Regions from separate parts of the Streptomyces sp. SM18 genome, predicted to be linked through region 4. Evidence: riboswitches for the same ligand, from Rfam matches in the RefSeq annotation. Region 4 holds a riboswitch; each other region holds the start of a gene.

Region 1 (2,180 bases), 3.4 Mb from region 4:
GCACGGCGGGGGAGAGCTCCAGGTGCTGGCACCGGCTGTGCCCGCGCTGCCGATCGGCATGGGCCTGGACATGTGGCCGGACCGGTCCGACGAGTGGCCGATGCCCGCCGGGGCGACGCTGCTCGTCTACACGGACGGCCTGTCGGAGGCGCGGAACGCGCGCGGTGTCTTCTACGACCCGGCGGGACGGCTGCGCGGCCGGACCTTCCCGGGGCCCGAGGAGTTGCTCTCCGCGCTGACCGACGACGTCCGGCTGCACACCGGGGGCCGGACGACGGACGACATGGCGCTGCTCGCCGTCGGACGGCCCGACACGGGCCGACAGGGCCCGCGGAGACCGTGAGCGTCGCGGGGCGGGACGGCGGATGAGCGGTCGCGACCGTCCGTGATCACGAGAACCCGCTCCGCATAACATTTGACGAACCGTCAGAAACTGACGACCGGGCACGAGGCGCTCCAGGCGCCCGCTTGACCCCGATTCCTGCTGATAAGTCCCGCCCGAAGTCGTGAACGATCAGTGGGAACGGCTTGGAATCGGACCCCGGTGTCTATTAACGTTCGATAACGCAGCGCGGTCGTCCCAGTCGTCGCAAGAGGCGGCACCGTGCGCGAGCGCCGAATTCCGCAAGGGAACCGGGGAACCACCTACATGGGGTGAATCGGACACCTGTGTCTCGTGAGAGACGTCAGGGGTCCGTAGGAGACCTTCCTGCTCCGAACCCGTCAGCTAACCCGGTAGGCGAGAAGGAAGGAAAGGAGTGCGCCCACGTGGCGTCGAATCAGCCTGCCCCCGAGACCTCGTCCCCCTTCAGGCCCGCGGCCTTCGGTGACGAGAACACGACGCGGGGAGAATGGAATCCCACCGAGGATTCCCTCCGGCCCGTTCGCGGCAGGCATCGCGTGGCCAAGCAGCGCGGTCTCGCCCGTAGCTCCACCGTCCTCGGTGTCGGCGTCATCGCGGCCGTCGGCGCGGGAGGCATGGCCACCGCGCAGGGCAAGCCGCCGGTCTCCATCTCCCTTCCCGATTCCGTCAAGGACAATCTTCCCGATCCCTCATCCCTTCCCGGTGTGGGCGCGTTCATGTCCGGCGGTTCCGACGCGGACGACACGACAGCCGTCACCGCGTCCGCCCCGCTGACCAGCGCCGGCATCACCGCCACGGAGGCCGAGCAGGGCGCCACCGACGCCGGTGAGGCGCTGCGCGCCCGCATCCTCCAGCAGGCCGAGCAGCAGCAGTCCGGTGCCGAGGCCGAGGCCAGGGCCGCGGAGGAGTCGGCGGCGGCCGAACAGGCCGCGAAGGAAGCCGCGAAGCAGCAGAGTGCGGCCGAGGCCAAGGCCGCGGCGGAGAAGAAGGCGGCGGAGGAAGCGGCGAAGGCGAAGGCGGAGGCCGAGCGCCTCGCCAAGCTGGCCGCCAGCTACTCCCTCCCCACCTCCTCGTACACGATCACCTCGACCTTCGGCCAGGCCGGATCGCTGTGGTCCTCCGGCCAGCACACCGGGCTCGACTTCGCCGCTCCCACCGGTACCCCGGTCAAGGCCGTGCACGGCGGGACGGTCAAGTCGGCCGGCTGGTCCGGTTCGTACGGCTACCGCACGGTGCTGGAGCTCGACGACGGCACCGAGATCTGGTACTGCCACCAGTCCTCGATGGACGTGACGGCGGGCCAGCGGGTCAACACCGGCGACACCATCGGCCGGGTCGGCGCCACGGGCAACGTGACGGGCCCTCACCTCCACCTGGAGGTCCACACCGCGGACGGCTCCGGCATCGACCCGATGAGCTGGCTCCGCAGCAAGGGCCTGACGGTCTGAGCCCCGACGCCGGTCCACCGGCGCGCGCCGCCCAGCCGCGACGGTGGACCGGCGTGCCGCGCCGTGCCGCGGCGGTCCAGCGGCGTACCCCGGGCACCCCTCCGGTGCTTCTGAAACCCCGGCAGCCCTGACGCTCACCCCCCGACGCCAGGGCTGCCGGTCCGCGCCGTCTCCGGTCCGGCCTTCCTGACACGGACGTCTGACACGGAAGGTCCGGCACAGACGTCTGACACGATCGGCGGTACGAGCGGAATAGTGACTTCCGCCGCCCTGTTGACCTCCGGCATGACGTCCTATCGCGCACTCGGCGCTTCGAGCCTCCAGGTCTTCCCGCTCGCCCTCGGCGGCAACGTCTTCGGCTGGACCGC
Region 2 (2,180 bases), 4.0 Mb from region 4:
TGAGAAACGGTCAACTCAAATGCGGCCCTACAACCGTGCTCCGGGTCACGCCGGGCGCACGCTCCCGTAGATGGGCATGTAGTAGATCGACTCCTCGCGGACGTTCGCTCCCGGCTTCGGCGCGTGGATCATCATCCCGTCGCCCTTATAGATGCCCACGTGGCTGATGTCGTCGTAGAAGAAGACCAGGTCACCCGGTTGCAGGTCCGCCGTGGCGACCCGGGTTCCGACCTTGACCTGGTCCCACGTGGTGCGGGGCAGGGTGACCCCCGCCTCCTTCCACGCGGCCTGGGTGAGCCCGGAGCAGTCGTACGAGGAGGGGCCCGTCGCCCCCCAGACGTACGGCTTGCCGATCTGGGCGCGGGCGAACGCCAGGACCTTCTCGGCCTTCGACGCGTAGCCGGCGTCCGAGCCGGTGCCGCCGGTCCCGGTCCCCGTGCCCGTACCGGAGCCGGTGCCCGAGCCGGTGCCCTGGCCGGCGGCCGCCTCCTTGGCGGCGCGGTCGGCCTCGGCCTTCGCGGCGGCCTGCTGGCGGGCCAGTTCCTCGGCCTTCCGCTTCGCCTCCGCCTCCTTCTTCCGCTCCAGCTCCGCGAGGCGTGCCTTCTCCTCGGCGGTCAGCTTCGACAGCAGGGAGCGCGCCTCGGACAGCTTCTCCTGGACCTCCTGCTTGCTGGTGCGCAGTTCCGCCTGGGACTCGGTGAGCGTCTGGAGGCTCTTCGTCGCCTCGACCCGCTTGGCGGCCGCCTCGCGCTGCTGGGTACGGAAGTCGGCGACCGCCTTCTGCTGCCGGCTGGTCATCCGGCTCATCAACTGGTCCTGGTCGAAGTACGACTGCGGGTCGTCCGCCAGGAAGAAGGTGGCCGTGGGGGCGATCGAGCCCCCGCGGTACTGCGCCGTCGCGTAGCGGCCCAGCTCACGCCGCGTCTCGTTGAGCTTGTCGGCACGCTCGGCGGCGGCCTTGAGCAGGGCGTCCACCTCGTCGCGCTGCTTCGCGGAGGCGGACTTGGCCTCGTTGTACTTCTGCGTCGCGGTGCCCGCCTGCCGGAACAGGCCGTCGACCTTCTTCTGCACTTCCTCGATGGTGGGTGCCGGTTTCGCGGGGGCGGCCGTCGCGGTCTGCGTGGAGAGCAGGGTCACGGAGGCGAGCGCGGCCGTGGTGAGGCCGACGGCGGGGGTGGTGGCGCGCAGGCGGGTGCGCGGTTTGCGATGCGATGCCAAGGCCGGCATCTCCTTCCGTGGACCGCCTACCGGGTTAGCTGTCGGGTTCGGGCGGAACGGAAGGCTGCCCTACGGTCCCATGGGGCCGGACCGATTCACCCCGGTGCTGCGTGTGGGTCCCCGGTTCCGGTCTCCCGCGAGGGAGGACGGATTCGGCGGAGGCGCCCGCGTGGCGTGGTTCGCCTCAGAGGGGGAACGGGTCACCTGACCGAGCACGCTAGCCAACCGTGGTGTCCCTGTGAAGGTTGATGTTCGATATGCCCGATACGTTTTCGTGACCTTTCCCGTACGGCGGTCGCCGGCCCTGTTCGCGGCCCCGGAATCGTACGGTCCGCATGCTGGTCGTCGCCGTGGGTGACCGGTTGGGGTCATCCTGCCGATGCCGCTCCGTAGTGTCGGTGGGTCGGCCTAGACTCGTGAGGCGATGAGCAGCCTCTTTGACGACAGTTTCCTGGCCGGCCTCCAGCAGGCGGACGACGGCCCCCCGCCGCCTCCCGAGGAGCAGGCACCCGAAGCGGTGCCGGAGGGCCTCTTCGGCGATGTCTTCGACACCCCTCCGCCGCCGCGCGAGACGCACTACCGCGACGGCGCCCCGCGGCCCGTCATCGACTCCGCCGCCCTGCTGGACGGGCTGAACACCGAGCAGCGCGCCGCCGTCGTGCACGCCGGTTCCCCCCTGCTCATCGTGGCCGGTGCCGGCTCCGGGAAGACCCGGGTGCTGACCCACCGGATCGCCCACCTGCTGGCCGAGCGAGGGGTGCATCCGGGGCAGATCCTCGCGATCACCTTCACCAACAAGGCCGCCGGCGAGATGAAGGAGCGCGTCGAGGAGCTCGTCGGCCCGCGCGCCAACGCCATGTGGGTCATGACGTTCCACAGCGCCTGCGTGCGGATCCTGCGCCGCGAGTCCAAGCTCCTCGGCTTCACCTCGTCGTTCTCCATCTACGACGCGGCCGACTCCA
Region 3 (2,180 bases), 5.0 Mb from region 4:
TGCTGGCCGAGACCGTCGGTGACTGGTCGGGCAACACCGCCCCGGCCCGCCCCGTGCCGCCGATCACCGCCGACGACACGGGCCGGGTGGTCGTCGTGGACCGCCCCGGGGCCGTGCAGACGCAGTTGCTGATCGGCCGGATCGGCGCCGACCGCCATGACAGCGTCTGGCCCGCACAGGTGCTCGGCACCTACTGCCTGGGCGGCACCCTCACCTCCCGGCTGGACCGCGTGCTGCGTGAGGAGAAGGGCTACACCTACGGCGTGCGGGCCTTCGGCCAGGTGCTGCGCTCGACGGCGCCCGGGTCCGCCTCCGGGGCGACGGGTGCCGCGATGCTCGCCATCAGCGGTTCCGTGGACACCGAGTCCACCGGACCGGCGCTGGAGGACCTGTGGACGGTCCTGCGCACCCTGGCGGCCGAGGGGCTCACCGACGCGGAGCGCGAGACCGCCGTACAGAACCTGGTGGGCGTGGCCCCGCTGAAGTTCGAGACGGCGGCGTCCGTCGCGGCGACCCTGGCCGACCAGGTGGAGCAGCACCTCCCGGACGACTACCAGGCCCACCTGTACGCCCGCCTGGCCGAGACCGGCACGGTCGAGGCCACGGCCGCCGTGGTGAACGCCTTCCCGGTCGACCGTCTGGTCACGGTCCTGGTCGGTGACGCTGCCCGGATCGCGGAACCGGTCAGGGCGCTGGGCATCGGCGAGGTGTCGGTCGTCGGCGGCTGACGCGCCAGGACGGCACGGACCCCGGTGGGCAGTCGCCCGCCGGGGTCTTCTTTTTGCCCTTTTCAGGGCCATATGTACGTATATGGGTTGTGGGATGAGCGACACATCGGCTTGTCCGTTTGGTGCCGGAAAGGTGTCCGCCCTAGCGTCGGTGCGGCTGTCCGCCAGACGTATGCCGCGCCCGCGGCACCGGGCAGTCATCGCCGAGTCCCCGTCAGGCGCGAGCCTGGGGAGCCGGGGACCCATCCATGTCCCTGGGGTGAATCGGATGCCCGTGTCTCCTGTGAGCCGCGGGTGCCCGTAGGAGACCTTCCTGCTCCGAACCCGTCAGCTAACCCGGTAGGCGAGAAGGAAGGAAAGGAACCAGCCCCCTCCATGGCGTTCACCCGTGCCACCGGGAAGCACCGCGCCCCGGGCCGTCTGTCCCGCAGGAGCGCCCAGGCCGTCGGCATCGCCGCCCTGGCCACCGCCGGCGTCGTCGGCGCCACCGCCTCCCCGGCCCTCGCGGCCGGTACCCAGGACTCTCCTGCCCTGGCGGCCGGTACCCAGGCGTCCTCGGTCCTGGCGGCCGACACCCAGGCCTCTTCGGTCCTCGCCGCGGACTCCGGCGCCCCGGTGGCCGAGGCCACCGGCCTGAGCCAGGTCACGGCCATCGGCAGCAGCCTCGCGGTCCAGATCGACGCCCAGGCCCGTGCGCAGCGGCACCAGGCGGACCTGGCCGCGAAGGCGAAGGCCGCGGCCGAGGTGAAGGCGAAGGCGAAGGCCGAGGCGAAGGCGCGTGCCGAAGAGGCACGTCAGGCCGAGGCGCGCGCCGCCCGTGCCGCCGAGCGCGCCCGGCTGAACGCCTTCCGCCTCCCCGTCGCCGGCTCCTATGTCACCACCGGCTACAAGTCCGGCGGCTCGCTCTGGTCCTCCGGCAGCCACTCGGGCGTGGACTTCCGCGCCGCGTCCGGCAGCACCGTCGTCGCCGTCGGCGCCGGCACCGTCGTCGAGGCCGGGTGGGGCGGGGCGTACGGCAACAACATCGTGATCCGGATGACGGACGGCACGTACACCCAGTACGGCCACCTCTCCTCGATCGACGTCCAGGTCGGCCAGGGCGTCACCCCGGGGGAGCGGATCGGCCTCTCCGGCTCGACCGGCAACTCCACCGGGCCGCACCTGCACTTCGAGGCCCGCACCTCCCCGCGGTACGGCTCCGACATGGACCCCGTCGCCTACCTCCGCTCGCACGGCGTCCGGCTCTGAACCGCTCCGGGACGGCACCCCGCTCCTGACGAAGACCCCGGCACCCGCCGGGGTCTTCGCCGTACGGGCCGGGCCCCGCCGGGCGGGGCGCGCGCCGGACCACCGCGAAACGTTTTACCGGCCGGAAGCCAGGTGTGAATTCCGTCCCGCCGTCGGAAATTCGGTCCGATTGCCATAGAGTCGCGGAACAGGCGTCGGCCGGTC
Region 4 (2,180 bases):
CGCCGATGCTCTCCCCCCGACTTCCACCGCTCCCCGCGCTGACCCGCGCGGAAGCCGAGTTCGTCGACTGCTATCTGGAAGTCCTCGACCAGGTCGGCCGGATCAACCCGGCCCGCGGCGGCGACACCTACAGCGCGCTGCGGGCCGCCCAGGCGCTGGCCTCCCGGGCCACCGCGCTGCGCGACGCGCTGGCCCTGATGCATGACCGGGGCGAGAGCCGGCTCCACGCGGGCACGCTGGACCGCACCTTGCGGCTGCTGGACGGGGAGCGGCGCGCCGGCCGGATCGCGCTTCCTCCGGCGGACGGGAGTTGACCGGCGCCCCGGCCGACTCCCGTATCCCGTGGGCCTTTCGGCACGGCTTCACGACACGCCCGACCACCGGTGCGGATTTCCTCGCTCGTTCGGCGTAGGTGGCCCCCCGCACGAGCGACGGCTCAACTTGCGCGGTGCGCGCGGACGCTCAGCGCGATCCGTTGTTCCGTCGCTGGTGCGGGGCTGGTCGGCGCGCGACGCGAAGGGGCCATGAGCGCCCCGGCCACCTGAACGGATCAGTCGTGACCACTCTCACATCACACCCTTTCAGCTCGGAATTCCGATGATCGGTGCGTAAAGATCCGAGGGACGACAAGCCCCCGCCGCCGCGGCGGGGCGGTCCGGGCGGACGCCGAGTCCTGCCGCCGCCCGGACGACTGGTCGACACGAGTGGATCGGCAGGAGTGGAGGACCCGAGCACAGCGGGCCGACCGGATTCCGGTCAGCCCTTGGGGTGAAGCCGCCGTGTGCGGCCGGGCAACTTCGCCAGCCCGAACCCGACAGGTCATCCTTCACAGGCGGCTGACGAAGGGTTGCGCATGCCTGCGCAGGTTCATGTCCCGTCTCTGTTCGCCCGGGTCGGTACGGCCTCGGTCCTCACCGTCGCCGTCGGCACCACCATGCTGGCCCCCGGCATGGTGAACGACGCCGAGGCCGCGACCCACTCGACGAAGGCGCTCAAGATCGCCGCGTCGAAGAAGGGGGCGCCCTACCGATGGGGCGCCACGGGCCCCCGCCAGTTCGACTGCTCCGGCCTCACGCTCTACGCGTTCAAGAAGGCGGGGAGAAAACTCCCCCGCACGGCCCAGCAGCAGTACAACACGACACGTCACCTCACCAGGTCACAGCGGCAACGCGGTGACCTGGTCTTCTTTCATTCCGGTCGCAACGTCTACCACGTCGGCATCTACGCGGGCAGCGGCAAGATCTGGCACGCTCCCAAGACCGGGGCCCTGGTCCGCCTGGAGAAGATCTGGGCGAACGACGTCTGGTACGGGCGGGTCCGCTAGCGCGCCGGCGGATCGGACGGGGCACCCGTCCCGGGGCATCCGTCCGGCTCAGTGCGGCTGGGCCCCGCCCACCAGGGCGAGCCCCGGCGCGGTGAGCGCCACGCCGCTGCCGCCCTCGATGGCGCGGGCGGTACGCGGCGGGCGCGGCCACCGGCCGAGGCGGGGGCCACCCCGGCAGTGGTGGCCGCGTACCTCAGGCGGGGGCGGAGGCGGCGCCGGGCCAGGGCACGGTGATCGCCACGGTCTTGCCACCCTCCGGGACCGGGCGGACCGTGAACCGGCCGCCGCACTCGTCGGCGAGCGCACGGACGATGACCAGGCCCCGGCCGTTGTCTTGCCGGGTCGCCCCTGACAGCCTCCGGGGGTGCCGGGGGTGGCTGTCCGTCACCCCCAGGTAGAGCTCGGCGTCCCGGTCCAGGCGCAGGTCCACCGTGAAGGTGGGTGACTGCCCGGAGGTGTGCTGGACGGCGTTGGTGGTCAGTTCGGAGACGATCAGGCGGATGGCGTCGGCGATGTCGGTGGAGCCGTGCAACCCCCATCCGGCCAGCACGCGTGCCACGTATCCGCGGGCCTCGGCGACCGAGAGCGGGTCGCTGGGCAGGGTGACGGTTGCTTTCTGATGGTCTGCCATGGCGACACCGTCCTCTTCCGCCCCGGCCGACCCACGATCGGCCGGGCCCGTGCTTGTACGTCAGCGTGCCACCGATCCCGGGTGCGGGCAGGACGATCCGCCAAGATGTGCGGTCCTTGTCGCCCGATACGGTGAACCGCGGCCCTAAGCCGGAGAGTGGTGCCCTCCGGCCGGGCGTGCGCCGGCCGGTCCGGGCGGTGCCTCGGCTCCGCGCCCGGTAGTGAC

What was found. Region 4 has a riboswitch for cyclic di-AMP ahead of B9S64_RS02100 (C40 family peptidase). Riboswitches for the same ligand answer to the same signal wherever they lie in the genome.
Region 1: another riboswitch for cyclic di-AMP. It lies ahead of B9S64_RS17650 (M23 family metallopeptidase); the one in region 4 lies ahead of B9S64_RS02100 (C40 family peptidase).
Region 2: another riboswitch for cyclic di-AMP. It lies ahead of B9S64_RS20435 (C40 family peptidase); the one in region 4 lies ahead of B9S64_RS02100 (C40 family peptidase).
Region 3: another riboswitch for cyclic di-AMP. It lies ahead of B9S64_RS25025 (M23 family metallopeptidase); the one in region 4 lies ahead of B9S64_RS02100 (C40 family peptidase).

What each region holds. Positions count from the first base shown of each region.
Region 1 covers NZ_CP029342.1:3,911,803-3,913,982, forward strand. Annotated here, with positions in the region: gene B9S64_RS17645 (PP2C family protein-serine/threonine phosphatase) at 1-343, shown strand, start outside; cyclic di-AMP (ydaO/yuaA leader) riboswitch at 604-757, shown strand; gene B9S64_RS17650 (M23 family metallopeptidase) at 769-1,812, shown strand; gene B9S64_RS17655 (aldo/keto reductase) at 2,098-2,180, shown strand, end outside.
Region 2 covers NZ_CP029342.1:4,484,189-4,486,368, forward strand. Annotated here, with positions in the region: gene B9S64_RS20435 (C40 family peptidase) at 46-1,227, opposite strand; cyclic di-AMP (ydaO/yuaA leader) riboswitch at 1,226-1,386, opposite strand; gene pcrA (DNA helicase PcrA) at 1,643-2,180, shown strand, end outside.
Region 3 covers NZ_CP029342.1:5,540,162-5,542,341, forward strand. Annotated here, with positions in the region: gene B9S64_RS25020 (pitrilysin family protein) at 1-728, shown strand, start outside; cyclic di-AMP (ydaO/yuaA leader) riboswitch at 920-1,089, shown strand; gene B9S64_RS25025 (M23 family metallopeptidase) at 1,104-1,976, shown strand.
Region 4 covers NZ_CP029342.1:510,975-513,154, forward strand. Annotated here, with positions in the region: gene B9S64_RS02095 (hypothetical protein) at 6-314, shown strand; cyclic di-AMP (ydaO/yuaA leader) riboswitch at 684-850, shown strand; gene B9S64_RS02100 (C40 family peptidase) at 854-1,324, shown strand; partial or broken gene B9S64_RS34810 (LysE family translocator) at 1,373-1,486, opposite strand; gene B9S64_RS02110 (ATP-binding protein) at 1,518-1,955, opposite strand.